One region of the Pseudoalteromonas sp. C12FD-1 genome, then DNA from elsewhere that is predicted to be linked to it. Evidence: predicted binding sites of a transcription regulator. Region 1 holds the regulator's gene; the other holds the start of a gene.

Region 1 (16,249 bases):
GTTACTGGCGCTAGGCGTTAAAAACGAGCATATTTATTACGAAGTGTTTGGCCCGCATCAAGACTTATAAACCAAGTGAAAAATGATAAAGACACACAGCATTAATGCTGTGTGTCTTTTTAATAGTATTTTATTGCGCTTTACAACTTACGTTTTTAAGTTCAATAGCCATATCTTTTTTAGGATAATAAAGCACGCACTGCTCGCCGATTATTTGTAAAACAAATTTTTCAGACTTTATATTATGCGCGCCCATTATGGGCATGCCATTTGGATCTTTATTTGTACCATGGCTTAGTAACAGTTCGCTGCGTTTAGTAAAAACGGTGTCGGCAAGTGTAACTAGTGTGCCGCCCTTCGCTTTTATAATCGCTTGCTGCAGTGTGGCTATAACGCCTGGGTTTACCTCGGTAAGTAGCGCAGGCTTAGCAGTGGCATTACTCATACTGTTACAGCCTCCAATAAACAATAAGGTTAATACTGCCACGAGCTTTGTCATTACTTGTCCTTATTTAACGTAGGCCAGGTTAAGTCCATATTGCCACGGTTAAAGTCATTAGGTGCGTTTAAAGGTAATAGTTGCTTGCTATCGCCAGCAGCGCTTTGTATTTGCGTTTTAATGCCCGCAGAAGCGGTGCTAACAGGGCATGTGCCGTTATTATCTATATGATAAAGCGCAGTAGAGAGTATTCCTTCGCTTGGGTCGCCTAACGGGCTGTCAAAGTCATCACTAACTACACAACCTTTTACATCAGCATCAAACTGCGGTGAAGCGGTAGGCGTAAAGCCTGCTGCATATTCACCAAACCCTTTACTGTTAATACCGCTAAATTGAATGGTGTAATAAGTGGTGCCGCAGTTATGCGTAGGGGTAAAACCGTATGGTTTACCGCAGGTTGTGTCGCCAATGAGTACAACTTCTGCGTCTATACCTTTTAAACCGTTAATAAAAGCTTCTGATGCCGAACAAGTACCCGATGTACTAAGTACATACACTTTAGATAGGTTTAAATCGGGGAGGCTTTCACCAGTGCTAAAAAAGGTTGAGTAATCAATTTCTTCATCTATAAACGGAAAAGGCGATTCTACCGGTTGTTTATCGTTTTGCTGGGTTTGGTAATAAATACGATTTTGAATGTTGGCACTGCCTGCCACCATGTAAGCCAGCTGCGAAGAAAGCGCTAATAAACCGCCTCCATTGTATCTAAAGTCGATAACAAGCTCTTCTACATTATCGGTTTTAAATTTATTAACCGCAGCTATTAAGCCTTCTTGGGCAATGCCTATATGGCTATTAAACTGCATGTACCCTACGCTAGTACCATTTGCTGTGGTAATGGTTTTTATGTTTTGTACCGGCGTTTGCTCTATGTTACCAGCGGTGACGTTAAAGGTTTTTTCAGCGCCATCGTTACTGCGCACAACGATGGTGTGCGAGTCACCATTAGTTGGGCTAAATAAACCTTCGTTTAGGGTATCTATACCTGCTTGAGTATTGGTGTTTATACTTACGCCATCAACTTCAAGTACGGTATCACCTCGTTGAAAGCCAATTTGGCTTGCTGGTGAGTCATCCTCCAGGTAAGCAACACGCAAAATTCTATCGGCTGAGTCGCCTATAAATGCCCAATTTATGCCATAACCTGAGGTAACACCCGATTGTGCTTCTTGAAAGAAGTCCTCAGAAGGCTCAGAAAAATGAAAGTTATCTTTTTTAGCACCTGAGTCGGTTAGTTCTTCGGTTTTTAGCTGCGCAAAGTACTCCGCTACAGTATTGAATGACTCAGGGTCGTTATCGGCAATTTCATCATACCAAAGGTAGGTTTCGTCACTCCACGAGCGAAGCCAAAGCTTTTCGTAAAGTGCTGAGCCTGCTTGGTCTGGGTAAGGCTCATTATTATTAAACGGGTCGTTGCCAGTGCGGGGTGTTTCGCAAAAGTTTTTTAACTCATCCGATGGCTCAAATACACCTGCCGTCCATGTTGGGGCTGTGCTTGTAGGAGGTGTAATGACTGGGTCTGGCGTTTCATTCATGCTGCTACCGCCGCCACAACCAGCAAGCGTTAGACCTGAAAGTGCAGCAATAATAGCGAGTGATGCTTTATTATTTTTAAACATACAAAACTACTTTTTGTAAATAAGTTGTTTAAAATACTACAACACCCGCTTATTTATTCAACGTATTTGGCCCTGATTTATGTAAATGAGTGTACAAACCTGGCTTTTTTAGAGCTTGCTTGTACTACTTTTATTCGCAAACGCTTGCCTTTGCCACGCATCAAATAGCTTTTGTTGTTTGTCTGATATTTTTAAACCGTATGTTTTTTGCATATAAGCGTAGGTGTCGGCAATGCGTTTACGGGCATAAAATGGTGGCTCTACTACGCGTTGTTTAAAGTTAACTTTTACTTCGCAGCGGCCATATTGTGTGGCGTTTTCGCTAAGCATACCAAAGCGATAATTAGAGCGGTCTGCGTTAATTTCGCCAATAGCGGGAGCTAAATTGTTTATGTCGGCTTCCATTTTTCTAAATTTGGCACTGACCTTACGGCAGTTTTTACGCCCACCGTTTTGCCAGCATTGTAGCTGATGGCCAAACTCCCACGCGGGCACTATATGCTCCCACTCTATACGCAGTGCACGTACATTAACTTTGCCAGAGGAAGTTAATGTATTACGCGGAATGTAGCCACAGTTGCTAGGATCGGGGATTAGCTTTTTACCCTGTTTTTTAATGTCGCAGCCGCAGTAAAGGCTTTTAGCGTTATCGGGTAGGGTTTTAATTAAGTGCCTTTTAGCCGTTGAAAAGCGGGTAAATTCTTCACTCGATGCAGAAAAACAAATACAACAAGCCACAAAGGCCAAAATAAATTTAAGCATATCCATCACATACGTGAACTACAGGAGGCGCTAGTCTAAAGTTTTGCTGCTAAAAGATAAACCCTGAGCAAATTTTAATCCGCAATGCTTAGTACACTCTATACTGATATAAAAAATAGCGAGGAGATGACCATGCTAGGTGCTTTTTCAATAAGTTTAACGGTTAAAGATATTAGGGCCTCTAAAGCGTTTTATGAAAAGCTGGGTTTTAGTGAGTTTGCAGGCGAGGTAGAACAAAACTGGCTAGTAATGAAAAACGGTGAGCATTTGATTGGCTTGTTCTCGGGTATGTTTGATAAAAACATGCTGACCTTCAACCCTGGTTGGGATCAGCATGCACAAACAGTTACAAACTTTAAAGATGTTGATACGCTCAGTGAATATTTTCAAAGCGCTAATATAAGCGTTGAGCCTGTGGGTGATAAAAGTTTTATTATTACCGACCCAGACGGCAACCCTATTTTGATTGACCAACACGTGTAAGCTTTTTTAGCCTAACGTTTTGTATTAATAAAATGATACCGCACAAACAAAATAGCACGCTGGTGGCTGCAAAGCTGATAAGTAACGGGTTGTTAAAATCTTCTCGCTCGTCGTAATCCATTATGTGCAGCATCCAAAAAAAGTCGAAAATGCGCCATAATGTGCTGCGAACGGTAATAACTTTGCCGTTAATTGCATTTAAATATAGCGTAGTATTAAAGGTGTCGTTAAATTGTACTTGCCACACATTTGTTTTGTATCCCACTTCTCGAGGGCCTTGTTTTAAAAGCGTTGTGCTAATTGGCTTAGCGTCGATGAGTAAATGAGCTTGCGCATTAGCGGTGATTTGTATTTTAGTGGGCGGCTGAAAGGGGCGGCCCGTTAAACCACTAAAGCTTTGCTGCTCGGTGCTGTTAATAACAGTAATAAGCGGAGTAGTTAAAAAGTGCTCAAATATTATTTGAGTGGGGTTAGCCACTTGTGACGTAATATTATCGAGTGATGTAAGGTAGTCTGCTTGTGTAAATGGGTTTGTAAGTGTGCGCTTGGCAAGGTGCTTACCATGCACGTATTCAAGTGGTATCGCGCTCATTACTAAGCCACCTAAAAGCCAAGCTAAAATTTGTAAGGCAAGTAAAAAGCCTAGCCACTTATGTAGTTTTCGAGCGCGCTTAAATAGTTGTTTTCTCATTTTGTGCTTCTTATTATTTTTAGCGTTAGTGTATTACAGCAGTCCATGCTTTTACTGCGGCATTTTGTCGCAGTTATTCATAAGCTTACTCTAACTTTATAAAAATAATAAAAAGGAGCGATAAAAATCAGAGAGGCTGCGTTTAATTCTCTCGCAGGGCGTTTATTAGCTCTTGTTTGCTCATTTTAGAGCGGCCACTAATGCCTACCTCTTTTGCTTTATCGTATAACTGTTTTTTTGTACGTTGCTCATAATTTGAGGCTTTACCGCCTTTTACAGCTGTTTTATGAGTATTACTATTAGCAATACGTGCGGCTTTTTGTTTGCTCATGCCTTCATCGCGAAGCGCATCGTACTGATCGTCGTTTTTAATTTGCGGGCCATGATCTACCATAACTTCTCTCCTGAGCGTTTAATTACACAGTGTGTGTATAACTTTCATACATAAACGGTAAAATTAAGCGTAACTAGCCTAACCCGTTTTATAAGGCAAATTAGGTGCCAATGGCGTTTAAACAGGCATTTTCTATTAATAAAGCCATGTTTACCGCTTAGTTGATTTGGTATAAAAGTAAAACTGCGTTAAAGTTTGCGATGAAACTATAAGAGGGTAAAAAGCAGACAATGTCGGAAATTCAATTTTTAAATGTAGATCTAGAGCTTGAGTCTAAACAAGATATTAGCGCCCTAGTGGCAGACTTAAAGAAAAACGCGATGGTTTTACATTATGACAAAGACGAATATCGTCAACTTGCGCGTATTGAAGCCTCAGGTGACATAACCACGCCAGATAAAGCTATTAACCACTTGTGCGAGCTTATTGAGTCGTGTTCTCGTAACGCGCTCAAGCAATGGCTAAGCTGCTCTCGCAGAACCTTTGATATTGGTTTTGAGTCTGGTACGTCACCAAAATGTTTTAATCAGGCGCTGCATGCAGACACGTTATTACGTATATCTGCAATTGGCGCGGGTATGGAAATAACAATTTACCCTATCGAAAAGTAAGCTATTACTTTCGCTCAACCACTGCTGCGGTCATTTTTGATACGCAGCAAAGCTCGTTGCGGCTATTGGTTATTTTTATTTCCCATACAGAACTGCGCTTACCAATATGAAATGCACGAGCCGTTGCTGTTAACGTCCCATTGCGTGACGCTTTTAAATGGCTTGCACTAATTTCCTGCCCTACACAGTAAAACTTTGTAAAATCAACAACAAAATTAGCAGCATAACTAGCAACTGTTTCGGCAAGTACTACATTAGCGCCGCCGTGTACCATTCCCATTGGGTTATGATGCTCAGGTATTGCGGGCATAGTCGCAACTAGGTAATCTTCCCCTATCTCGGTTATTTCTATCCCCATGGTTTTCATTAAAGTACCTTGGCCGTTTATACCTTCATCTAACTGTTTGCAAAGCGCTAATGTGATGGGTTGATACCAAATACTCATAACTACTCCTTTGAATTAAAACCTTGTTTATAGCATTTTATATATGCAATTTTAATAATTACCTAAAATGTACACATGTGTATTTGGTTTAGCTAATTAAAGCGCAATTTAAATTTGCGATTTTTATTTAACTGTATATACTCACAGTTAAATGTACTGTATGGAAAACCAGTTGTATGCGACCATTAACGAAACGCCAAGCTCAAATACTCGAACTAATAAAAGTTTTTATTAAAGACACTGGTATGCCTCCTACACGTGCCGAAATTGCACAAACATTAGGTTTTAAAAGTGCCAATGCCGCAGAAGAGCACTTAAAAGCGCTTGCCAAAAAAGGCGTTATTAAAATGAAGCCAGGCGCAAGCCGCGGTATTCAATTAGTTGAAGAAGAAGAGCCAGAGCAACTAGGTCTGCCATTAATAGGCCGAGTTGCAGCAGGTTCGCCTATTTTGGCGCAAGAACATGTTGAGAGTCACTGTAAAATAGACCCACTTATGTTTAAACCCGCCGCAGACTTTTTACTGCGTGTAAACGGTATGAGTATGAAAGATATAGGTATTATGGATGGCGACTTACTTGCCGTACACCGTACTCAAACAGCAGAAAACGGCCAAGTTGTGGTTGCACGAGTAGATGAAGATGTAACTGTAAAACGCTTAGAAAAAGCAGGCCGAAAAGTATTATTACACGCCGAAAACGAAGAGTTTACCCCTATAGAAGTAGACCTTGAAAACGAATCTTTTAATATTGAAGGTTTAGCTGTTGGCGTAATAAGAAATGCTGACTGGATGTAATTTTAACTATTTTTAAGTCACTTTTTATAAATGCGCACTGTTAAGTGTGCATTTTTGTTTTAAAAAAGACCTTCCACTACCTCAAAGCGGCCTAAAATTATTTAGCCTGTAAACTTTTTTTCACTCATACTTTTATCTTCCTAAGCGTGTTACATCCCTTAATTTTGCTCGTATCTTGGCTGTTAAATAACAATTTAATACTTCGTAATTTAATCAATTTTAAAATATCACTTGATTGTTTTTTATACTAAAACTTGCTTGTTGTACGTTTTTTAGCTAATCATTAATGTGCTGGACTAACAATAACTCACAGCTTTTTAGTTATGAGAACACACAATATACACAAACCTTTTGTTGTCCTAGCGATACCAATTAAAAATAAGATTGGTTAAAAAATAAAAATAACGAATTGGCGTTTAAGCCGTATGCCTCTTCGCTTTGCATTCGCAATAGCATCAAAGGAGCCGTCACATGGGTAAACTGACCTCTACCTTGTGGCTTGTGTTGATTATGTTCCCGCAGCAAGTGCTGGCTAATAGCCAATACAATATGCGCAAGGGCGTAACCGATATAAGTAATAATGTATATCAGCTACACATGACCATATTTTTAATATGTTGTGTGATTGGGGTGATAGTGTTCGCAATAATGTTTTGGGCACTGATTCATCACCGTAAATCTAAAGGGGCAGTCCCTGCCCAATTTCATGAAAGTACCAAAGTAGAAATTCTTTGGACTGCCATTCCGTTTGTTATTTTAATTGCCATGGCAATCCCTGCCACTAAAACCCTCATAGCAATGGAGGATGCCAGTAAGGCCGACTTAACCATTAAAATTACAGGGTCACAGTGGAAGTGGCATTATGAATATATGGGCGAAGACGTAGAGTTTTACTCTATTTTATCTACCCCTCAAGACGAAATAGCCAACCTTGCTAATAAAAACCCTAATTACTTACTTGAGGTTGATAAACCTTTAGTGCTGCCAATTAATCAAAAGGTGCGTTTTTTAATGACCTCAGATGACGTTATCCACTCTTGGTGGGTCCCTGATTTTGCCGTTAAAAAAGATGCCAATCCGGGGTTTATCAACGAAACGTGGACCAACATTAACGAAGAAGGTATTTACCGAGGACAGTGTGCAGAGCTGTGCGGTAAAGATCATGGTTTTATGCCCGTGGTGGTTGAAGCTAAGTCGCAAGAGGACTTTAACGCATGGCTTGCAGATGCTAAGCAAGCTAAGCAAAAAGCGGCATTAGCCGATGCTGCTTTGCTTGATCAAACGTTGCCTAAAGAAGAGTTAATGACTTTAGGCGAGCAAGTGTATATGGCAAGTTGCGCTGCGTGTCATCAACCAACAGGAATGGGATTACCGGGCGTGTTTCCTGCGTTAAAAGGCAATCCAATTGTTTTAGGTGATATAAAAGATCATATAGATGTTGTGATCCATGGTCGTCCAGGGACTGCAATGCAGGCATTTGCTAAACAGTTATCAATAAAGCAGCTTGCGGCAGTAATTACCTACAAGCGTAATGCGTGGGGTAATGATACGGGTGATGTCATCCAACCTAGTGAAATTCAGGCAGCACTTGATGCGGAGGCGAACTAATGAGTAGCATAGTAGAACAACCTAACGCCAATGACGCTCACCACGGTCATCACCCAGCCAAAGGTTTTAAACGTTGGTTATACACAACAAACCATAAAGATATTGGCAGCATGTACTTAATTTTTTCGCTGACTATGTTTTTAATTGGCGGTGCAATGGCCATGGTTATTCGGGCTGAGTTATTTCAGCCAGGATTACAATTGGTAGACCCACACTTTTTTAACCAGATGACCACAGTACACGGTTTAATTATGGTGTTTGGTGCTGTAATGCCGGCCTTTACGGGGCTTGCTAACTGGATGGTACCGCTCATGATTGGCGCGCCAGATATGGCACTGCCCAGAATGAACAACTGGAGCTTTTGGATTTTACCTTTCGCTTTTTTAATTTTATTGGCCTCGTTATTAATGCCTGGAGGTGGCCCCGCATTTGGCTGGACGTTCTATGCGCCGCTTTCAACAACGTACAGTAACGACAACACTGCAATGTTTGTGTTTGCAGTGCACATTATGGGGATTAGCTCAATTATGGGCGCAATAAACGTTATTGTGACCATCGTTAATTTACGTGCCCCAGGCATGACATGGATGAAGCTACCATTATTTGTTTGGACATGGCTAATAACCGCATTTTTATTAATTGCTGTTATGCCTGTATTGGCCGGAGCGGTCACTATGGTATTGACCGATAAATACTTTGGAACCAGCTTTTTTGATGCAGCAGGCGGCGGCGATCCGGTAATGTTTCAGCACATATTTTGGTTTTTTGGCCACCCCGAAGTGTACATCATGATTTTACCCGCCTTTGGTATTATTTCGACCATAGTGCCTACGTTCTCCCGTAAAAAACTATTTGGTTATGCCTCCATGGTATACGCCACTTCTTCTATCGCATTACTGAGCTTTATAGTGTGGGCGCATCATATGTTTACTACCGGTATGCCCGTTGCTGGCGAGCTATTTTTTATGTACGCGACCATGCTGATATCGGTGCCAACAGGAGTAAAAGTTTTTAACTGGGTGGCCACTATGTGGCGAGGTTCAATAAGTTTTGAAGTACCCATGTTATTTAGTATTGCATTTATTGTGCTATTTACCTTGGGGGGCTTTTCGGGGTTGATGTTGGCTATAACACCAGCTGATTTTCAATATCACGATACTTACTTTGTGGTGGCGCACTTTCATTACGTGTTAGTTACGGGGGCAATATTTTCTATTATGGCAGGCGCTTATTATTGGTTGCCTAAATGGACGGGCAATATGTACAACATTGCCTTGGCTAAGTGGCATTTTTGGTTATCGCTGGTAAGCGTTAATGTGCTGTTTTTCCCTATGCATTTTGTTGGGCTGGCAGGTATGCCTCGCCGCATTCCCGATTACGCTCTGCAGTTTGCTGACTTTAACGCGATTATAAGCATAGGTGGGTTTGCCTTTGGTTTATCGCAGTTACTCTTTGTGGCTGTGGTAATTAAATGTGCCCGAGGGGGCGATAAAGTGCCTGCAAAAGTATGGGATGGTGCTGAAGGTTTAGAGTGGGAAGTAGACTCTCCTGCGCCGTATCATACTTTTTCTACACCGCCGGAAATTAAATAATGACACATGCACCGCTATTAAAGCGCCTAATTCTTATTTGTATAGGTATGTTTGCTTTTGCATTTGCCTTAGTGCCCTTATATGACGTGTTTTGCGACATAACCGGGCTTAATGGCAAGCCGTCGCTTGAGCAAGCTAAGCAAAGTACACAAATCACTGAAAACCGAGAGATAGGTGTGAGCTTTACAACCCATGCGCAAAGTGGTGCGCCGTTTATTGTTAAGTCAAAAGAATACAGTGTTGATGTGAAACCGGGTGCTATGCGTGAGGTAATGTTTAGCGCAAAAAACACCAGTGATATCGATAAAGTAATGCAAGCGGTGCCTTCTGTGTCGCCTGGAAAGGCGGCTAAGTACTTACATAAAATAGCGTGCTTTTGTTTTGATCAACAACCGCTAAAAGCGGGTGAAGAACTTGAGTTTAAACTGCTGTTTTATGTAGATACTGCTCTGCCGAGCGACGTAGAAGAGCTAACTTTATCGTACACCGTATTTGATATTAGTGAGCAGCTGGTAGCAAGTAATAACTAGCCTGCATGTCTAGTGAAAAACTAGGAGCAAGTAACATGAATCAAGATTATGAAAACTACTACGTACCCGAGCAAAGCCCTTGGCCCATAGTGGGCGCGGTGGCGTTATTTTTTATTGCAGTGGGTGCGGCGTTAACAGTTATGAATTTAGAAAGTGAAGGGGGCAGCGGTGTGTACCTGCTATATGCAGGCATTGCAGTGCTGCTATATATGATTTTTAGTTGGTTTAAAAATGTAATTAGCGAGTCTGATCAGGGCTTGTATTCAGCGCAAATGGACCGCTCGTTCAGACAGGGCATGAGCTGGTTTATATTCTCTGAAGTCATGTTTTTTATGGCCTTTTTTGGGGCATTATTTTACGCCCGCATACTGTCGGTACCTTGGCTAGGTGGGGCTGGGAATAATGCGATGACCAACGAAGTGCTTTGGCCTACCTTTGAGGCAGTATGGCCGTTACTAACCACGCCAGCGGGTGAAACCACGCAAGCTATGGGATGGCAGGGCTTACCCCTTATTAATACGCTTATTTTATTAGCGTCTTCGGTTACTTTGCACTTTGCTCACGTAGCTATTGAAAACAATAAACGTAAACCGCTAAAAGTGATGTTGGGAGCAACCATTTTATTGGGCGTGTGCTTTTTAGCATTGCAGGTAGAAGAATATATTTATGCCTATAACGAGCTAAATCTAACACTAGATGCAGGCATTTACGGCAATACATTTTTTTTACTGACAGGTTTTCATGGCATGCATGTGACCCTTGGCGCCATTATTTTGTTTGTTGTATTTGTGCGTATTTTAAAAGGCCATTTTACGAAAGATAAACATTTTGCGTTTCAAGCAGCGGCTTGGTACTGGCATTTTGTTGATGTGGTGTGGCTGTGTTTATTTGTTTTTGTATATGTGTTGTAACGGTTAATGGTGAGTGATTAGCCTTTATAAAACCAAGTTTTACAGCGGCTATCACCATCACCAAAACTACCACAGAAAACAGCACACGACGGCCTAAAAAATGCGACATAGGCCGACCGCCAGATTTGTCGGTCACCATAATAAATAGCGCTCTAAACAAGTTGAAAAGTATAAATAGTAACAGCAGCACAATAATAATTTTAATAATCACTGGGTTGACCCTTTATGCAGTTAATTTTAAGGCGTAAACAAAAGCTTAGCTCATTTATCGCACTTTGCGTTGTGGTAGCTGTGGTGCTGGTATGTGTACGTTTAGGGTATTGGCAATTAGCAAGGGCTGAGCAAAAGCAGCAACAGCTAACAGCTATAGCTAAAATGCAAACCCAAGGTGTAATGAGCTGGGGGCAATTACAGGCCATGCCTACAAAGTGGAATAAAACAGGTGTAGTGGTTGAGCTTGTCGGAAAAATAATAAATCAGCAATACTGGCTTTTAGATAACCAAGTTTACCAAGGGCAAGTCGGTTACGATTTATTGGTTTTATTTAAGCCAAGCCAAGCAAGTGATGCTTTACTCGTTAATTTAGGGTGGGTAAAAGCGCCTATTTCACGCAGTGAATTACCGAACATCCAACTTCCTAAACGTAATATTACGTTTAAAGCGCAGATAAAAGAGCAAAATCTAACGAGCTTTAACTTACAAACCAATTCGACAAAACAAGACCTTCAAAAACGAATTCAATCAATAGATTTACAAAAGCTAAGTGAGCAGAGTAATCAATCGTTATTTAATTTTATGGCTTATCGTCAAGGTGCTGGAGATGCGCTAGCTATACCGCATTACAAAGCGGTGGTGATGAGTCCGCAAAAGCACCAAGCGTATGCAGTGCAATGGTTTTTAATAGCCTTAGCCTGTGTAGTGGTGGCCATTTTTGCCAGTAAAAAGAGGACTAACAATGAAAAATAATCCTTTAGTTTTGTTTGTTGTATGTTGCGCTGTACCGCTAGTACTCGCATACGGTGCGCTAAAACTAGACTGGTTGCCTAGCGCTATTACCAATAATGGCGAGTTTTTACAGCACGAAGTAAAGCTTGAAAACTGGCAGCAACATAACCCTAAGCAATGGACAATTGCGCTTAATTACTCCAATAAATGTAATGCTTCGTGCAATGAGCAGCTCAATGCGCTTGATAACTTATATATCGCCCTAGGAAAAAACCAAGGCAAGGTTGATATGGCTGTAATGGGGGCGCCAAAAGTTAAAAACATTCCTTGGAAAACCTTTAACGCGCAACAAAATTTGCAGCCCGCTAGCTTATATTTAATCGATCATATGGGTTTAGTGGTGCTTGAATATCCGTTTAAAGAGCAGCCTCAAGAAAACCGTTTAGTACAAAAAGGTTTATTAAAAGATTTAAAAAAACTACTTAATTATTCTCGTTCAAGCTAATTAATAGCGCATTGTTAATGGGAGATTCCTATGTATAAAAATTATAAAAACTGGGTACTTGCAACGGGGTTACTTGCGCTGTTGGTGGTAGGGCTAGGTGCTTATACACGTTTAAGTGACGCAGGTCTTGGTTGCCCTGATTGGCCAGGTTGCTATGGTTTTTTAACTGTACCAAAACATGAAGCCGATATCGCACTGGCTACCCAAAGTTACCCAGATATGATGTTTGAAACCGCCAAAGCGTGGAAAGAAATGATCCACCGTTACTTTGCAGGCGCGCTGGGGTTGCTTATTTTAGCGCTATTTGTATTGGCTTTTGTAAAGCGCCATTACTCAAACACGCCGGTTAAATTACCGCTAACCTTATTATTGTTAGTTGTATTTCAGGCTGCGCTGGGTATGTGGACCGTTACTATGAACTTGCAACCGCTCATTGTAATGGGCCATTTGTTGGGGGGATTTAGTATTTTATCGCTAATCACTCTTTTATATCTGCGTTTAACCAGTAAGCCTATAGAAGGCGGAGATAGTAGCGCTAAACGCTACTTTTCATTGAGCTTAGTTGCATTGACTGTATTGGTTATTCAAATTGCTTTAGGTGGGTGGCTTGCAGCAAATTATGCGGCGCCACACTGTAATGGTTTACCGCTGTGTAGTTATGCGCAGCCATTTTCACTCAGTAGTGTGTTTCAGCTGCCGCTTGAGCACAGTAATTATGAGTACGGAGTGTTATCGCAGCAGGCACGTATGTCTATTCATCTACTACACAGAATTTGGGCGCTAGTTACATGTATTGTGTTGGCGCTAATTATGTGGCGTATATATAGGCAAGCGCAATCTGCAAAAATAAAACACTGTACTGTCAGCGTGCTCGTTGCACTACTTTGCCAAATTAGTTTGGGACTTGCGGTGGTGCATTGGCATTTTCCGCTTGGAGTGGCACTGGCGCACAATTTAATGGCAGCTATTTTGTTATTGACTATGGTTAGGTTGTGTTACTACCTAAAAGCACGCACATAAAGGGGAATACTTATGGCACTCACACTCGACAAAAAAGAACTACAGGTTATTAGCGCATATCCTTTTATTCAACGTGCTTATAATTTACTGCAAGATTACTTAGCTATTAGCAAGTTTAAAGTAGTGGCTATGTTGGTACTTACTGCTTGGGTTGGCTTGGCACTGGCGCCTGATGTAGGGCGAGGCATTGTAGTACAATTTATTAGTTTACTAGGTATTGGCTTGCTCTCTGGCGCTGCGGCGGTAATAAACCATGTTGTTGATAGTGAAATAGATACAAAAATGGCGCGTACACGCCACCGCCCTGTAGCCAAAGGCCGGCTTAGTAAAACCCATGCGTTAAGCTTTGCAGGTGTGATAGGAGTTGCTGGTTTTATAATGCTAATGCTTTGGGCAAACACCCTAACAGCCGTGCTTACGTTGTTTGCATTAGTTGGGTATGCTTTTATTTATACCTCTTTTTTAAAGCGTGCTACACCGCAAAACATTGTAATTGGTGGCTTAGCTGGGGCAATGCCGCCCTTATTGGGTTGGGTTTCTGAAACCAATCAAATGGCAGCCGCGCCATGGTTACTTGTAATGATTATATTTACATGGACCCCACCGCATTTTTGGGCACTGGCAATAGCACGCAAAAGCGATTACGAACGCGCTAAAATTCCTATGTTGCCCGTGACTCACGGTATCGACTTTTGTAAAACCTGCGTTGTGGCTTACACCATATTACTGGCGCTTGTATGCGTATTACCTTATTTAATTGGTATGTCGGGCGGTATTTATTTAGTAGGCGCATGTGTGCTCAATGCACTCTTTTTGTATAAAGCGGTTAAGCTTAAATTAGCCCCAAATAATGATACCGCAATGGACTTATTTCGCTTTTCAATTGTGCATTTAATGGTACTCTTCGTGATCTTATTTATAGATAAATGGCTCCTTTTATGAAGCAGTTACGGATTAGCTTAGTTGTAATTTTTTCGTTTTTACTTGTCGCTTGCTCAGAGCAAAATAGTGCACCCGATGTGCAAGCCTTAGTATATGAGCAAGCAAAGCCTCTTTCTGATTTTACACTTAACGACCAAAACAGTAAGTTAGTTACCAAAGCGCAATTTTTGGGGCAGTGGAACTTAGTGTTTTTAGGCTATACTAGTTGTCCAGATATTTGCCCCTTAACGCTTGCTAAACTAAACAGCGTGTATAAAAAGTTACATAACGAATACCCATTGCAAATTTGGTTTATGTCGGTAGACCCTCAACGCGATACGCCGGTAAAGCGCAAAGCGTACATTGATTATTTTAACCCTGACTTTTTAGCTGTTTCGGGTGAGCACAAAAACCTATTCCCAGTGGTTAGAGAGCTTGGCCTAATTTATGCTATTAGTGACTCAAAAGAATCAGACTATGCGGTCGATCATAGTGCTTCGGTGGCTTTAGTTGATGCAAATGGAGCTGTAAGAGCCATATTTAAGCCTGAGTTCCAACAAGGAAATGTGCCCCTTATTAATACCACTCAACTCATTAGCGAATTTAAACAAATAGCAGATTACTATAAAAACTAGTTTTAAACTTTTCACGCATTTTAAAGGGATCTTAGGCTCCTTTTTTGCTTTTTAGCGCCACTTTTAAAAGTTTTATTAATTTTTTTGAGCCTTTTATGGCAATTTTAATAACTAAGGCTAAGCTTTTGTTATGAATTGAATTGACAGGGAAAGTCCTGAAAAAATGCTAAAACTTCCAAGCGAACTTGCGATTATGCAAGTAGAGACTCTTCACCAAGATTTATTACAAGAACTCAATAGCAATAACGATATTTGTTTAGATGTCAGTGAGGTTGTTTCAGCCGATACCGCGTCAATTCAACTTTTGTGTGCCTTACAAAAACACCTACTTACCATACACCATAAAATTGTATGGGTAGGCAGCAGTGATGCACTTCAAAACGCCATTAATCAACTTGGCTTAAGTCAATATTTAACACTTGAAAGTAAAGGTTAGAGGTTTATATGAAGAAAATTTTAGCGGTTGATGATTCTGCGTCAATGCGTCAAATGGTGAGCTTTACGCTTAAAACCGCAGGTTTTGATGTTACCGAAGCAAAAGATGGCAGCGAAGCCCTCGCGATTGCTAAGCAGCAAAGTTTTGATGCGGTAATTTCAGATGTAAATATGCCCATTATGGATGGCATTACGCTTATCAGAGAGCTCAGAGGCCTTCCTGATTACAAGTTTACGCCGCTACTTATGCTAACCACAGAGTCAGGATTAGATAAAAAAGTAGAAGGTAAAGCAGCTGGCGCAACAGGCTGGATTGTAAAACCTTTCAACCCGGATCAGTTACTAGCGGTACTTAAAAAAGTCATTCGTTAACTGAGGAGTGCGGCGTGAGTATAGATTTAAGTCAATTCTTTGAAGTGTTCTTTGAAGAAAGTTTTGAAGGCCTAGATACAATGGAGGCCGAGCTATTAAATTTAGAGCCCGGCGAAGAAGACTTAGAAACAATAAATACTATTTTTAGAGCTGCGCACTCAATTAAAGGGGGCAGTGGCACCTTTGGCTTTAACTCAGTTGCTGAGTTTACCCATGTGTTAGAAACCCTACTCGATCAAATACGCCAAGGCGAGCGCGAGCTAACCACCGAGCACGTTAATTTATTACTTAAAGCTGTTGATTGTTTGCGAGGTTTACTCGGTGAGCTGCAAGCAGAGCAAGAGCCTGATTTATCACAAGCTACGACTTTAAAAAAACAATTTGAAATTGTACTCGAAATGCAAGCCGATTCAGCCCCAAGCGAGGCAAACGAAGTAACGGCTGCTGCTGAGGTAAATACCTTTCAAATCGATTTCA
Region 2 (16,249 bases), on a different contig from region 1:
TCAATTGCGCATGCGGGTATTTCTAACTTAACCTCATATTGGGGCGAAGGTTGGTGGGGTTACTTATACTCAGGCGAAGCCTCTAAAAATAGCTTCCCGTGGAATAACGCTAAACTGTACAGCGATCATAGCCCTGTATTTCATGCCGATAAAGTAACGACTCCTTTGTTACTTTTACATGGCGATAGCGATACCAATGTACCTGTTGGTGAAAGCTTAACCATGTATACAGCTTTAAAACTACTAAACAAAGACGTAGAGCTTATTGAATACAAAGGCGCTAACCATCAAATTTTTGCTCGTGACAAACGCTTTGACTGGTGGAACACCATGCTTGCTTATTTTGATAAACACCTAAAAGGCGAACCACAATGGTGGGATGCTATGTACTCAGATAAGTAACACAGCGCTCAGCACATTTTTACTAAGTGTGCTGAGCTTCATGCTATCAACAGGTGCTTTGTATGACCCCTTTTATATTTGAAACATAAAGTTACCGAAAAGTTACAGACCCCCCTTCTCAGCATTAAACGATTGGTGCTACCATACAGAGCTATAAATATACAAAAATAAGTCCTATGGCAATTAACGTTTTATTGGTTGAAGACGACGAGCTACTCGTTAAGCGCATCCAAAATCACTTTACAGACACCGAATTTTCGATAGAAATAGACCCCACAGGTGCTGATGCCCTAAACATAGTTAGGCAACGCGTAAACCTGCGCAATGCTATTTCTCTTGCCATTATTGATATTGTATTACCCAAGCGTGATGGATTGCAGCTTGCCAAAGAGCTCAACACTTTGACCGATATTGGCGTCATTGTTTTATCCAGCCGTGACTCACAAGCAGATCGTATTGCAGGGCTTGCCCAAGGCGCTGATGATTATATTTGCAAGCCTGTCGACTTATTAGAGCTTGAGCTGCGCATGCGTGCGCTTTATAAACGTATTGCAATTAATCAAGATGATGACGAAAGCGAAGAATTTATAGAATACGCCGACTTTAAACTTCACCCCGACAATCGCACATTAATTACCTCATCGGGTATTGAGTCGCGCTTAACCGAAGCCGAGCACAAAGTGCTAATTTGTTTAATTAGCAACGCAGGCAAAGCCACCTCGCGTGAGAAAATATCAGAAGAAATAGGTCAGCCCGATTGGAGCCCAAATGACCGCACTGTGGATGTTTTAATTGGCCGTTTGCGTAAAAAGCTATACGATGAAAAAGACCAAAAGCGTATTGTAACCGTACGTGGCAAAGGCTATATGCTCTCAATTTAGCGCATTAAAATTTTAACATCGTAAAAATACACTGAGCTTAACAGCTTAAAATAATGAAACATTATTGCGGTTCGGTATTACTTCCAGCAGCGTTTAGTTTATTTAGTTAACTGCGCTAGTAACCGCTCAAAAGCACGATAATTTAGCGCCTCTTTTAGCTCTTCTAAACTAATATGCTCTGCACCTTTTAAATCACTAATTGTACGCGCCACTTTAATGACCCTATGGTAAGAGCGCGGTGATAACGACAACTTTTCGCTAGCGCGTGCTAAAAACTGCAACTCAGCAGGCGCAAGCTCACAGTGTATATTCATTTCTTTGTTATTTAGACGCGCGTTAACCTTACTTTGGCGTTTTAACTGAATATGGTATGCAGCTTCAACCCTCTGCCTAACTTGAGCACTGCTTTCTTCAGGCTGAGTACTTTGCAGCTCAACACTGGTTAAACGTGGCAGCTCAATTTGCAAATCGATACGATCGATAAACGGGCCTGACACGCGAGATAAATAACGCATAACTTGGTCAGGCGTTGCTCGCTTATCATTATGGCATCCAGTCGGACTTGGGTTGAGTGCAGCTATTAGCTGAAACTGCGCCGGAAACTCCATTTGCCTTGCAGCACGGGAGATAACCACAGAACCGGTTTCCATAGGCTCACGCAGAGAATCAAGTACCTTACGTTCGAATTCCGGAAGCTCGTCCAAAAACAATACCCCGTTATGCGCAAGTGAAATTTCACCCGGCTTAGGGTTTGAAGAACCACCGACTAAAGCAACGGCTGAGCAAGTGTGGTGCGGGTTTCGAAACGGCCGCTGGCGCCAATTATTTAAGTCAATAGATTGGCCAATAATAGAATACAGTGCAGCCGTTGATATTGCCTCATCGTCCGACATGGTTGGCATTATCGTTGCCATACGCTGCGCTAGCATAGATTTGCCCGTACCAGGCGGGCCTAAAAAAAGTAGGTTATGGCCTCCAGCTGCAGCTATTTCTAGCACTCGCTTAGCACCGGGTTGGCCTTTAACATCACTTAAATCGAGTAAAAAGTCGGGAGACTGGGCGCAATCAGGGTATTCAATATTTAAAGGCAGCGGCTGCTGATTTAATAAATCGCCCCACACTTCTTGCAGCGAATTAACCGCTTTACGTTTAACGCCGTTCACCAAACTTGCGAGGCTATCGTTGGTAAAAGGTAAAAAGCAGCAGCGGTCTTGTTCTTTTGCTGCAAGTACAGAGGGCAAAATGGCATTTACACCACGCACTTCGCCATTAAGGGCAAGCTCTCCGTAAAACTCATATTTATGTATATCAGGGCAAACAACCTGCCCAGAGGCCACTAAAATACCTACGGCAATAGCTAAGTCAAAGCGCCCTCCATCTTTAGGTAAATCGGCAGGGGCTAAATTTACGGTGATACGTTGATCGGGAAAACCAAATTGTGAGTTTTCTAGGGCGCTACGCACCCTATCTTTTGATTCTTTAACTGAGGCCTCAGGAAGCCCTACAATATGAAAAGCTGGCAAACCATTCCCAAGGTGTACCTCTACAATAACCTCGGGGGCGTTTATACCTACTTGGGCACGAGAATAAATGCGAGCTAGCGACATTCCTTATCCTAATTAATGGTTTAATTAATTAGTTTAGTCAGAATATTTAAAAACGTGTACTGTGATTTGCCATTTAATAGCTGCAATACGAAGCAATAAGGTGGTTAGCATTGCCATTACCATGGCAAGTTCGGTCGCTAACGTAAAGTGAATACCCAAAGTATAAACTACACCGCCTGCGATACAGGTAATTGCGTATAGCTCGCCTTTTAGCAGCATAGGAATTTCGCGGGCAAGCACATCTCGGAGCATGCCACCAAAGCAACCGGTAATTACACCCATAATAATTGCGGTCATATTTGGCATACCGGCTAGTAAGGCTTTTTGAGTACCCATAACCGCAAAAAATGCTAAACCAAATGCATCGGCAATTTGTAATGTGTAATGCGGAATCGACTTTTGCTTGTTAATAAGCCGAGTGGTAATAAATACCGCAGCTAAAATAGCATAAAAAAAGCTTTGGTCGTGTAACCAAAATACCGGAACATCCAGTATAAGATCGCGAACTGTACCGCCTCCAATGGCTGTCACCGCTGCTAATACCACCACACCAAAACCATCCATTTTCTTTTCGTGTGCAACCAATGTACCCGTAATAGCAAACACGGCAATGCCAATTAAATCAAACCAGTGGTAAAGCTCAGTCATGTTTAACAACCCAAAATTATTTGTGCCGTTTTAACACAAACTATACAAAGTTTTAAGTAATAACGCATTTTTAAGGAAGTTTGTAATATTTATAGCTATTGCTTGGGGGGTAAATCTAAAAGTGCTTTTTAAGGAAAGAAATATAATTTTAGGCATAAAAAAACACACATTAAGCGTGTCGTTTCATTTTATGTATTTCAGTGGCTGCGGGAGCATGATCTTATAAAAGGTGAGCCGACGACATTTGCTGGCTAATAAAGAGCTGAGACCGACGAGCTATTCATTTCACTGAATTTTAGGCATAAAAAAACACTCATATAGAGTGTCGATTCATTCTAACTTTTTATTTCAGTGGTTGCGGGAGCCGGATTTGAACCGACGACCTTCGGGTTATGAGCCCGACGAGCTACCAGGCTGCTCCATCCCGCGCCTGAAATATGCATACTTATTTAGCGTTGCTTACATTACAACGTGGCTTCCAACTCCATAAAGGAAATTGGTTGCGGGAGCCGGATTTGAACCGACGACCTTCGGGTTATGAGCCCGACGAGCTACCAGGCTGCTCCATCCCGCGCCTGTATGTTTATAGTCTAAGAGACGGATTGTAACCGACGACCTTCGACTTCAGGTTTAAGCAGTCCGGCGAATGATTTATCATTCTGCTCCATCCCGCGCCTGTATATTTTAAGTCTATCGACTACTTAATTTAGTCTCTTAAGCTAGAGTTTTACAGTAACCAAATTTTTTAAAAATTGGTTGCGGGAGCCGGATTTGAACCGACGACCTTCGGGTTATGAGCCCGACGAGCTACCAGGCTGCTCCATCCCGCGCCTGTAATTTCTTTGAAATAGTTTCGTGTTAATAACGAGCCTGTTTCGAAGAGAGCGCTATAATATAGGAATAAACTTATATTGCAAGGCTTTAACTAGTTAATTGCGTTCAACCGAACAAAAAGCAACCAACAGGCACTATAAATAGCTATCGCTGATGCGGGCTTATCATTTTTTGAAACTCCCAATCTGGGTGCCCCATTACAATAAAGTCAGGGTTTTCAGTGCTTTCACGCTGGTTATAAGTAAGCGGGTTAAACTCTGCATCGGTAATACATCCGCCCGCCTCTTCTACAATAACTTGTGATGCGCCGGTATCCCACTCGCCTGTAGGACCAATTCGTAAAAAGCAGTCGGCTTTACCTTCGGCAACTATACACGCCTTCAAAGAACACGAACCAACAGCAATAGTGGCAAACTGCGTATTTAAATACTGACTGACCGCTTCAATTTTTTGTCTACGGCTTACTGCCAGCGTTAGGTTATCGGGTGTTGCTACCGACATTTTTGTGTCGCTACCATTTTCTCGTTTAAATGCACCCTGGTTAGCGGTAGCAAAGTAAGTAATGTCTTTTGCTGGCCAATGAATCACACCTAAAACAGGGTGGTTATTTTCAATAAGCGCAATATTAACGGCAAAATCACCACTTTCTAAAATAAACTCGCCGGTGCCATCCATCGGATCTAATAGCCAATAGCGTTGCCAGTTTTGTCTGTCAGCAAGTGCCGGAATAGGCGTTTCTTCCGACATGATAGGAATGTCGGGCGCAAGCGCTTTTAAACCAGCAACAAGCACATCATTAGACGCTAAGTCTGCTTTTGTAACAGGCGTAGAGTCTGACTTTTCTTGCTGGCCAATATCGTCTTTTTTATAAATAGCCATAATGGCATCGCCTGCACTTTGTGCAAGTTCAATACAAGGCTCTAATAATTTATTCATTTGCAGCTCCAGACGCTAAATACTTATTTAATAATAGCAAAGCGGCAACACTGCGAGCTTCGGTAAAATCGTCTTGCTCTAATAATGACTGCCAATCTGTTAATGGCCACTTAACAACCACTAAAGGTTCGGGCTCATCACCTTCTAACGTTTGCGGATATAGTTGCTTAGCAAATAAAATATGCATGGTCGCGTTAAAGTAACTTGGTGCCATTGATACTACTTTTAACGGCTCAAAAAATTCAGCACCAAAGCCCACTTCTTCTTTGAGCTCTCTGTTTGCAGCTTGTTGTGGCGTTTCGCCTGGGTCTATCAAGCCTTTAGGAAAGCCTAATTGGTAGTTGTTTGTGCCCGCGCAATACTCTCGTACCAGTAGCATTTCGTTATCTGCAGTTATTGGTACAATCATTACAGCCCCGCGGCCACCGCCACGTATGCGCTCATACTGGCGCTCTTCGTCATTAGAAAACTTAAGCTCTAACGATTCAACAGTAAATAAACGGCTTTTAGCAACTACATTGTTACTAATAATTTGAGGCGGAGTTGGGTGCTTTTTCTGTGTCATTGGCGTTATTTTGCTATCATGGCAGTTGTGCTTAATCATAAACTTTTCACAAGGAAAAGCCCATGCTAAATTGGTCAAAAATCGATACCGTTTTACTCGATATGGACGGAACATTACTCGATTTACATTTCGATAGTCACTTTTGGCTTAACGTGGTACCAGAGCAACTTGCGCTCACTCGCAATATTACCCTTGATGAAGCAAAAGCCGAAATGCACAAGCGCTATCAAGCGGTAAGTGGTCAAATACAGTGGTATTGCTTAGATTATTGGCAAGAGCAACTCAATTTGCCAATAATGGAATTAAAACGCCAAACCCAGCACTTAATAAAAGTACGCGAAGATGTGCCCCACTTTTTAACTGAGTTAAAAAAAGCAGGTAAAGAGCTAATCCTGTTAACTAACGCCCACCCAGAAAACGTCATGCTTAAATTTGAACATACCGCGATAGATAATTATTTAGATGGCGTGGTGTCGACTCATCAATACGGAGTGAGTAAAGAGCAGCAAAGTTTGTGGCATCAAGTACAAAAAGATTTAGGATTTAATAAGCAGCGCACTTTGTTTGTTGATGACAGTGTGCCAGTTTTAAATGCTGCCCGAGAATACGGCATTGAGCATTTACTTGCGGTTGCTAACCCAGATAGCCAACAACCACATAATGTAATAGCCGATTACTTAAACGTAACCGACTACCGTAAGATTATTTAACCTTTCGCTGGCTTTGTACTAAAGTCAGCTGCCTTTGCCTCTTTATGCCCACTGTATATTCCATTATATGAACTTTTAACATCCAAGTCAGTTTGCATAAAGCGTATATGGCAAAAATTCACTCTAGAATATATACGGATATCATTACAAGATTCATTTTTTATCTCAAAGGTTATAGAAGACGGGTTATTGTGGCCAAATGTAGGTGCAACATAATTAGCGCTGAAGTTAATGCTCAAACCCACTCTAGCGTAACAGGATAGTTGGCTTAGCTCCCCGCACAAAGAGTTTGGTAAACTCAAAGACTCAACAGAAGCTCCCAATATAAAATCACCTGGTTTTAATACATATCCTTCAATTGGAATTTGTATAGCTTTAAAAAAAGATTTCGTATCTGTAGATTTAGTATCAATTTCTCTATCGTGCTGTTCCATTAAAAGTATGTGGTCACTTAGCCTCAGTAAATAGCTCGCAGGTCTGAATGAGCTTTCTTTAAAACCCTCAATAACAAGCTTACCTTCAATTAGGTGTCTTTTTATACTTTCGGAACTTAATACCATTTAATACACCATTGTTACTAATTTTGAGTTACTGCCAGGAAAAGAGCTCGTACTGATTTCTTTAATAATTTCAGGTGGAATAATATAAGTTTCGTTAGAATTAGATTTGAGTATAGAACATGCCTGATAATCAAGCACATAATGCTTATTTTGCTTCTCATATAAAGTAAGAGCTTTAAGCTCTATATCATCTAATGACCAGCGATTTATGATTGTTGGTTTATCAAAACCAACATGATATTGAGGGGCGCCTTTTTTTACATATAACAGAAGGTCTGCTTTAGTTAAAAAAGCAGCTTCTGCAGCAAGTGAATCACTACTAATACAACCTGAATCAGGCTTAATAAAAAAACATCTAGCATCCGTTGTAGATAAGTATTTTTCTATTTGATTGACAGGTACTTCATTTGAATAAACGTTTATAGAAAATGAGTTTAAATATGATATTGCGATACCATTTAATATCGAAATTATGCCTTTCCCAACTTCATCTACATAACTATCCATGGCTAGGTTTTTAACTAAATCAGTAAAAAGAAAAGCTCCTATGCCACCGCAAACAAATATGAACTTTGTTGATGGGTTGTTTGTAATAATAACTGGTAAATCTTTGAATACATCAGGAGCGATATGCATATTTCTATACCCCCACCATGGCACATCAATTTCGGTACTAGCCTCAGAAATAGCACCGCCTCCGGTTAGTCTTATAACAACGGTTTTCATTTCAACCAACCCATGGCATTAAAAATCTTGCAAGCACCATCAGTTAATTCTTCTTTTATTGTTTGAAGTTCATTCAAAGAAACCCACTTAATACTTTTAACTTCGGCACCAAGCTTTAAACTATTCTCATCTATGATTTCATAAGAATTAAAAACATGCCAATCATGGATCTCACCACCATGACCACATTTGTCTGTTAAGTCATCAATATGACAAATATAACTTAAGCTATTTATGCTCAGCCCAATCTCTTCATTGACCTCTCTCTCCACAGCATCAGCGAGCGTATTATCTTGATACTCTACATGTCCTGCAACAAGGCTATACTTTCCTTCATAAAATTCTTTAGCTTTTTCAATTAGAAGGATTTTATTATCATTCGTAAAAATAGCAGCGACTGTTATATGTTTAATTTTATTGTTTATTTCTAATTCCCTGATGCCGCTACCCGTTAATTGTTTAAAGTTTTCTTCTGCACAAAGCTCTTCATTTGTAAAATTACTCAAATTAGTTATCGCTTTATAAGCAATACCTATTCTATTTTGTAAAAATTTTAGTCTAGCACGTGCTTCTTGATCACCACTAAATGCATGAATATCTGTTGCATAATTAGATAAATCATCTGTTTTTATGCCCCTTGATATTAGCCATTCAGCTAACTCTAATAATGCCTGCTTTTCTGCCTGTTCTATTGGCTGGTTCAATAATTCAATGCATTGAACTTCATTACCACCTTTAAAGTTTTTAACAGCATCACTTAGAGTATGTATCACTTCTGAATCAGTGCTCGCAATACGGAATCGATATAAATTATTAGCAAACTTTAATGGACCAGGTTGTAATTCAACAAACTTATTTTCTATTAAACGAACTTTACAACCGGGATAGCTTTTTTTATATAAATAAACAGACGTTTTACAATAGCTTTCTTGATTATCTTTAATGTCTTTAAAAGAGCGCAACACCCTAAATACACGGCGGATAATATCCATCTCTACATGTGCTTTTTTATTACTAGCTTTTACAAACTGATCTGGCAATGCACCAACAGGGACTTCATATTCTTTCATTAATTCCAAGATTGCTAAGTCTGTTTTAACATTTGGACTGCAAATATAGAAATCTATATCTACTTTAGTAGTGCTTGTTTGATAAGCTTTTAAATCTTTTAAAATATCGTGAGATAATTGCGAAGTGGTTGAGAAAATTGATATTTTTATTTCGCCCCCTTCACCGCATAGCTCTCTAACCTTATTAGTGAAGAGGTTATTATCAGTATTTTCATTACTTAAACCGCTATCCACTATGAGTTGTTCTTCAAACTTGGAAAGTAAACTATCTAAATCAGCTGGCTTAATAATTCGTGACAGGGACTCTTTAAGAATTAGCCTTTTATAAAACGACTCTTGTAGAGCTTTAGTAAAAAGTTCCTTAAAATCCTCTGAAGTAAGGTAGCTACAATCTATAAAATTTTGATTGTCATTAACAAGTAGAATAAATATGGCGGCTTCGAAACTTGAAAGCTTTTGAATTACAGTTTTATCTATTTTTTTATTAAAGGAAGATAGAGGAAAAACAAACTCCTCTTTTAACCAGAAGGCATAATCAGCCAATGAGTCATAATTAATAGATTCTTTTATTATTTTTCTTTTTTTAAATACATAAAATAACCTTTTCAGGCCAAGGAATGTAAGATCGAGATCATTTTTTCCCATAAAAAAATACACTTCAACAATTATAAGACTTGCAATACCTCCTAAAGCTCCAATAGCAATATTTTTATTGAGAATATAAAGTATTAACAAAATTAAGAGTGCTGAAATTACGGCAATAATATGTCGAATCATTTAGTAAATCCTTTTAACTAAGTTGCTATGTGGCGTGAATATACACGCCACCTAAGAAGTTTACTTCACGCCAGTATGACCAAAGCCACCAGTTCCACGATCTGTTGCTTCAAACTCATCGACAAGTACAAAATCAGCTTTAAGTACTGGTATAAACATCAATTGAGCAATTCTATCACCAGAGTTTATTGAGAATTCATCATTACCTCTATTCCATACTGAAATGAATAACTCGCCTTGGTAATCTGAATCGATTAATCCGACTAAATTACCCAGTACAATCCCATGTTTATGACCTAAACCTGAGCGAGGCAAAATAGTAGCAGCCATTCCAGTATCCTGCATATTTAAAGCAATACCAGTAGGAATTAATTTCGTCTCACCCGGTAAAACTTGTAATATGTCATCAATACAGGCCCTAAGATCTATAGCAGCAGAGCCATCTGTAGCATACTCAGGTATAGGAATTTCAGTACCAACTTTAGGATTGACAATTTTTAATTCAACTTTTTTCATTTTAAACTTTCTACTCTAAATAAATTTATAAAAATAATACAGATAATATAACTTAACGACCAGCCGAAAACTCATGCCATGAGTTGATCAAGTCAACAAAGTCTTCAAAGCCACAGCCACTGCTTAAGCCATTTTCTTCAAGCATTAAGTCATCATCTTGATAGGCGACTAAATCTTCGCTGTCTTGGTGTAGAGCATGCGCTTCAAATAAGGCTTCGTCTTTAGAGAGTATTAAGTCTATCTCTTGGCCTTTTAACGTTATTGGCTCGTAGCTTGTCTTTACCGAGCTAATAAGTGCTTGTACCATCGCGACTTTTTCTTTGCCAATTTCTTCGTTTAACCAGCGGCCAATTAGGGCATGCTCGCTGCTTATTTTAATGCGCAGCCCGCTAATAGGGTCACGTATAAATTGATATTCCATAATTTTTACTTTTAAAACGCTAATGCACTAATTATACCCATAAATAACGTTAAACTGTGCCCCTAAAACGCAAAATAGCGCCCATTGGCGCTATTTAAGTAGGCAACATAGAGGCTAACTTCGCGATCTAAAACGTGCAGCATCTATAATCGACCATAAGTAAATAATAGGCACAAGTACAAAGCCTACCAATACATAAATAAGTGCGTAACTAATTATAATAGCTAGCGCAAAAAAGATAGCGGCTAAAATTCGCCCTTGTACTAATTGCCCTAAACCAGGAAAAAATATATTACACAATGCAGCAATTACATTACCGCCAGAACCTTGATCTGCCATACTCACCTCTGTAGTTAATTAATTTTAAATTTTAGTTATTTACTTACTATCACACTTTATGCCAATTTATTAAAGCTTAAAAATCAGTTAGTTAAATTAGTACTAAATAACTGTTTTAGTATTTTTTACTAAATATAGGTCAATTTGATTATTTTTATTATTAATTTTAGTCACTTATAAACTAGCCAACTGATTGGTTTTAGAGGCAATTTTATAATAGCTGTTCATAAAAACAGTATTTTATTTAGCCTAACAAAAACACCTGTTATACTGCCCTCATTATTGATTGAAAAGGCGTAACGATGGACGTTTCTGAATTACTCGATGGCTTAAATGACAAACAACGCGATGCCGTTGCAGCCCCACTACAAAACATGCTGGTATTAGCAGGTGCTGGTTCGGGTAAAACACGTGTTTTAGTTCATCGTATCGCGTGGTTAATGCAGGTTGAGCAAGCCTCTGCTTATAGTATTTTTGCGGTTACCTTTACTAATAAAGCTGCTAAAGAAATGCGCACTCGTGTTGAAGAAACTCTAAAAGCTCCCGTGGGAGGCATGTGGATTGGTACATTCCATGGTTTATCACACCGTATTTTGCGCGCTCATCACCGTGAAGCAAACCTACCAGAAGCCTTTCAAATTTTAGACTCTGACGATCAGCTAAGAATGATCAAGCGCTTATTAAAATCAATGAATATTGATGATAAAAAGTGGCCCGCCAAGCAATTTGGCTGGTACATCAGCGCTAAAAAAGATGAAGCCCTGCGCCCTAAAGATATTCAAGCCTACGATATAAATGAGCAAATGATGCTGCGTGTATATGCCGCCTATCAAGAGGCGTGTGACCGTGCAGGTTTAGTTGATTTTGCAGAAATACTGTTACGTAGCTACGAAGTTCTTAAAAATAACTCTACGCTACTTCGCCATTACCAGCAGCGCTTTGCCCACATGCTGGTAGACGAGTTCCAAGATACCAATACCATTCAATACGCATGGTTAAAGCTACTTGCTGGTGATACACAAAGCATTATGATTGTAGGCGACGATGACCAAAGTATTTACGGTTGGCGCGGCGCTAAAATAGAAAACATTAAACGCTTTTTAACTGACTTTGACGCCGAAACTATTCGTCTTGAGCAAAACTACCGCTCAACCGCAACCATTCTAAAAGCATCTAATGCGCTAATTAAAAACAACTCAGAGCGCATGGGTAAAAGCTTATGGACCGATGGTAACGAAGGCGAGCCTATATCAATTTATGCCGCCTTTAACGAGTTAGACGAAGCCCGCTTTGTAAGCAGTAAGCTACGCAGCTGGTTAAATGCCGGCAATGCGTTGCAAGACGCCGCTATTTTATACCGTAGTAACGCGCAATCTCGTGTACTTGAGGAAGCAATGCTACAAGAAGGCTTAAAATACCGCATTTACGGTGGTATGCGATTCTTCGAGCGCCAAGAAATTAAAGACGCGCTCTCGTACTTACGCTTAGTAGGTAATCGCCAAGACGACGCTGCATTTGAGCGTGTTATTAACACCCCTGCGCGTGGTATTGGTGATAAAACACTTAGCCATATACGCGACTGTGCGCGTGCTGAGTCGCTGCCTCTTTGGTACGCAGCCAAAGCAATTGTTGAACAACAACACTTATCTGGCCGTGCGGCAAGCGCTGTAACAAAGTTTGTAGAATTGGTAGAGCACATAGAAGATAAAATTAGCGACCTTACACTGCAAGAGCAAGCCAAATACACTATTCAAACCTCTGGTTTAATGGCCATGTATCAAGCTGAAAAAGGCGAAAAAGGCCGCGCTCGCGTAGAAAACTTAGAAGAGCTTATCAGTGCCTGCGATCAGTACGAGCTCCCCGAAGAAGAAGAGTTTAGCTCACCACTGCAAGGCTTTTTAGCCTACACCTCACTTGAGTCAGGCGAAGGCCAAGCCGATGAGCATGAAGACGCAGTACAAATGATGACTCTTCACTCAGCTAAGGGCTTAGAGTTTCCGCTTGTGTTTATGGTGGGCGTTGAAGAAGGCATGTTCCCATCACAGCAAAGTAATGAAGAATCGGGGCGCTTAGAGGAAGAACGCCGCCTTTGTTATGTGGGTATGACCCGTGCCATGGACAAACTTTACATAAGCCATGCCGAAAGCCGCCGTTTATACGGACAAGAAAAGTACCACAGCCCATCGCGGTTTTTACGCGAAATACCTGAAGATTGCGTAGAAGAAATTCGCATTAAAACCCAGGTATCACGCCCGCCTGCTGCGGGGCGTTTTAGTGCCTCAGTAAGCCATGCTGTATTCGAAGAAAGTGGTTTTAACTTAGGCCAACGTGTACTACACGCTAAATTTGGTATAGGCACCGTGCTTAATTACGAAGGCAGCGGCGCACAATCGCGTGTGCAAGTAAACTTTGACGACCTTGGCAGCAAATGGTTAGTAACCGCATATGCACGACTTCAAGCTGTATAAGCACTGTGTTGAGCAATTAACGCAGCAACTAACTGACGCAAAGCATCGTCAGTTAGTGCTTATCACAGGCCAACCCACTTGGTGCTATGAGCTATTAAACGCGTTAACACGTTCGGATGATGTAAAACTACTTTCAAGCAGCCTTGCCAATGCAAGTTGGCCTGAGCATACTCATCAACTACTTGGGCAAGAGTTTCCTCATGCCGTGTATGATGGCTTTAGTGGCATTTACCCCGATAAACTCGCCGCATTAGCCGGCACCGTAAAAGCCGGCGGGCTTTTATTTTTATTACTGCCTGATTTACAACGTTTAGCCTCATGGCAAGACCCTGCGCTGCAAAACGTGCAGTCTTATGGGTGTAGTAATCAGCAAAGCTATTTTAATTTACGTTTTTCTCGCCTTTTACAAACGCTACCTGCCATACACTTTGATGAACACACTGACTTTAAACAGCCGCCGCTCAAAAGCAGTGTAACAAATAAAATTGAGTATCAGGCGCAGCAGCAATGCGTTGAGCAAATAATTAAGGTGGCCACAGGGCGTGCGAACAGGCCTTTAATTATTAATGCCGACAGAGGGCGAGGAAAATCAGCCGCGCTAGGTCTTGCAGCCGCAGCATTACATGATAAAAAAATCATTGTATGCGCAACACAATTTAGAGCCACCCATAGCTGTTTTAAGCATTTAGCTAAAACCTTGCAGGTTGAATACAAGGCTCAGCAAAAACATTTAGCTAATTTACGGTACATGGCGCCCGACGCACTGCTTAATCAGTTGCCGCAATGTGATTTATTACTGGTCGATGAAGCCGCCGCAATCCCTGTTCCCCTATTATTAGCCATGCTAAAGCACTACCCGCGTATAGTCTTTGCAAGCACCTTGGTAGGTTATGAGGGTAATGGCCGAGGCTATACCATTCGCTTTACTCAACATATTAAAGCAAATTACAAAGCGGCAAAAATTGTAAACTTAGAAGAGCCTTTACGTTTTGCCAAGGGCGACCCTCTTGAGCAGCATGTACGCACACTCTTTGCTTTAGATGCACAATATAACGAATACCCGCCCGCTTTAAATAGCATTGAGCATGTTGAGGTCACCCAACAGCAACTCGTTGACAATGAGCCTTTACTGCAGCAAATAGTTGCACTGCTGGCACTTGCCCATTACCAAAGCAGTGTTAACGATTTACGCCAATTACTTGATGCCCCAGCGCAAAGGCTGTTTATTAGCAGATGCAACATGCATGTTGTGGGTGTATGTTTAATAGCAATTGAAGGCGGTATGGATGCAGAGCTAGCTAAGCAAGTAATCAGTGGTGAGCGGCGCCCACAAGGGCATTTAATGGCGCAATCGCTCGCGCAATTAAGCGCACAGCCAAGCTATTTAACAAAACAAAGCGCACGCGTTATTCGTATAGCTGTTGCACCTAATCTGCACCAACAAGGCGTAGGTAAAGCATTGCTAGCGCATTGCCAGCATCAGCTAACACCCACCTGTAGTTATATAGGTGCAAGTTTTGGGGCTACAGCAGGGCTTTTACGTTTTTGGCAATCTCAGGACTTTAGTGCTGTAAAGCTAGGTTATCAGCGAGATAAAAGCACCGGTGAGCACTCAGCCCTTGTTGTTAAAGCATTAAGCACATCCACGCAGGGCTTACATACCTTAGCTCAGCAATTTAAAAGTGATTTGTTTTATGGTTTATTAACGCACTTTAGCCAACTCGACAGTGAGTTAGTCAGTGAGCTAATAAGTAAATTTATCGATGAATCTAGCGTGCCCAACCCACTTATAAACACTACAATTAGTACAATAAATCGCTTTAATACCGCGCCAAAACTATGGTATTTATTTAACCACTCACCGTCCTGCCTAATGGCAACTAAAAGTGAAGATCGCCACTTGCTGATACAAATGGTATTACAAAACCACAGTAACGAGCAGCTAATTAAGCAACATCGCTTAAGTGGAAAAAAAGCATTAGAGCAGCAATTTAAACTCGCAGTTAAATCACTAATTAAAAAACTACACAACCTTTAAGCTATTTATCTATTTTGTTCTATCCTTAAAGCATTACAAGGCAATTAAAGATAAAGGTATGGAATTCATAAACTTTCAAGTGGGCTGTAAAACCATTTCACTTAAAATTCTCGATATTTTACTCACCGAGCGATTTGATAATAACCTCACTACATTGCCAAATAATAATAAGAGCTTTATTGGTGTAAAAGACTACATGGAGACACCCACGCCGGTGTTCGACCTAGGTATTATTTTAAATGGTAGTTCTACAGAGCAGAGAAATAAAAAAGCACTCAATGAGCTAAGAACCTGGCAAGCCTCGCTTAATGATTGGTTTAGCCAATTTGAAAAAAGTCTCGCGCAACAGAGCCACGTAATAACAAACGATAAAACTCAGCTACACAACATCGCCGTATTTTATAAAGAGTTTAAAACCGACAACAGTGACCTAAAATCTATCATAGAAAAACTTGATGAGCCTTTTCAAGCGCTAGTTACAGCAACAGATCACGCAGTTAGTGCACATAACGAGCAAGACTATAAACAGGCCAGTAAATATTTAGCGAGTATAAAGCGCAACAGCTTTATGCAATTACAACGGTTATTTGATGCGGCAAAAGAGCAAATAACACTCGATTATAAACCTATTATTGTTTTTACTACCAAAGATGGGCTCAACCCACATATCGGATTACTAGTAGATAAAGTAGAGGACAATATAGATTATAAAAAAGAAGACATTAAGCCACTCGATAAATTAACCGAAGTA

What was found. Region 1 encodes LexA, which represses DNA repair genes until DNA is damaged. Its sites were predicted from a motif close to TACTGTATNNNNATACAGTA; they were not measured.
Region 2: uvrD (DNA helicase II) is a predicted target of LexA. The motif match lies at 11,211-11,230, and genes of this name have one in related genera.

What each region holds. Positions count from the first base shown of each region.
Region 1 covers NZ_JBBEVD010000070.1:29,638-45,886, forward strand. The annotation lists gene hmpA (NO-inducible flavohemoprotein) at 1-70, shown strand, start outside; gene WDB87_RS11900 (hypothetical protein) at 131-499, opposite strand; gene WDB87_RS11905 (S41 family peptidase) at 499-2,118, opposite strand; gene WDB87_RS11910 (endonuclease) at 2,227-2,886, opposite strand; gene WDB87_RS11915 (VOC family protein) at 3,013-3,363, shown strand; gene WDB87_RS11920 (hypothetical protein) at 3,338-4,054, opposite strand; gene WDB87_RS11925 (DUF7218 family protein) at 4,197-4,448, opposite strand; gene WDB87_RS11930 (hypothetical protein) at 4,679-5,059, shown strand; gene WDB87_RS11935 (PaaI family thioesterase) at 5,064-5,504, opposite strand; gene lexA (transcriptional repressor LexA) at 5,681-6,298, shown strand; gene coxB (cytochrome c oxidase subunit II) at 6,770-7,906, shown strand; gene ctaD (cytochrome c oxidase subunit I) at 7,906-9,498, shown strand; gene WDB87_RS11955 (cytochrome c oxidase assembly protein) at 9,498-10,028, shown strand; gene WDB87_RS11960 (cytochrome c oxidase subunit 3) at 10,064-10,939, shown strand; gene WDB87_RS11965 (DUF2909 domain-containing protein) at 10,839-11,150, opposite strand; gene WDB87_RS11970 (SURF1 family protein) at 11,165-11,905, shown strand; gene WDB87_RS11975 (hypothetical protein) at 11,895-12,389, shown strand; gene WDB87_RS11980 (COX15/CtaA family protein) at 12,420-13,409, shown strand; gene cyoE (heme o synthase) at 13,422-14,351, shown strand; gene WDB87_RS11990 (SCO family protein) at 14,348-14,965, shown strand; gene WDB87_RS11995 (STAS domain-containing protein) at 15,129-15,401, shown strand; gene WDB87_RS12000 (response regulator) at 15,410-15,772, shown strand; gene WDB87_RS12005 (chemotaxis protein CheA) at 15,787-16,249, shown strand, end outside.
Region 2 covers NZ_JBBEVD010000048.1:1,950-18,198, reverse strand. The annotation lists gene WDB87_RS05445 (alpha/beta hydrolase family protein) at 1-402, shown strand, start outside; gene WDB87_RS05440 (response regulator transcription factor) at 579-1,283, shown strand; gene WDB87_RS05435 (YifB family Mg chelatase-like AAA ATPase) at 1,382-2,890, opposite strand; gene WDB87_RS05430 (trimeric intracellular cation channel family protein) at 2,924-3,538, opposite strand; tRNA gene WDB87_RS05425 (tRNA-Met) at 3,891-3,967, opposite strand; tRNA gene WDB87_RS05420 (tRNA-Met) at 4,036-4,112, opposite strand; tRNA gene WDB87_RS05415 (tRNA-Met) at 4,292-4,368, opposite strand; gene cysQ (3'(2'),5'-bisphosphate nucleotidase CysQ) at 4,517-5,308, opposite strand; gene nudE (ADP compounds hydrolase NudE) at 5,301-5,873, opposite strand; gene yrfG (GMP/IMP nucleotidase) at 5,936-6,583, shown strand; gene WDB87_RS05395 (dCTP deaminase) at 6,580-7,143, opposite strand; gene WDB87_RS05390 (hypothetical protein) at 7,144-7,869, opposite strand; gene WDB87_RS05385 (NUDIX hydrolase) at 7,866-9,716, opposite strand; gene dut (dUTP diphosphatase) at 9,777-10,232, opposite strand; gene WDB87_RS05375 (YacL family protein) at 10,285-10,653, opposite strand; gene WDB87_RS05370 (hypothetical protein) at 10,768-10,992, opposite strand; gene uvrD (DNA helicase II) at 11,295-13,460, shown strand; gene WDB87_RS05360 (GNAT family N-acetyltransferase) at 13,438-15,498, shown strand; gene WDB87_RS05355 (chemotaxis protein) at 15,557-16,249, shown strand, end outside.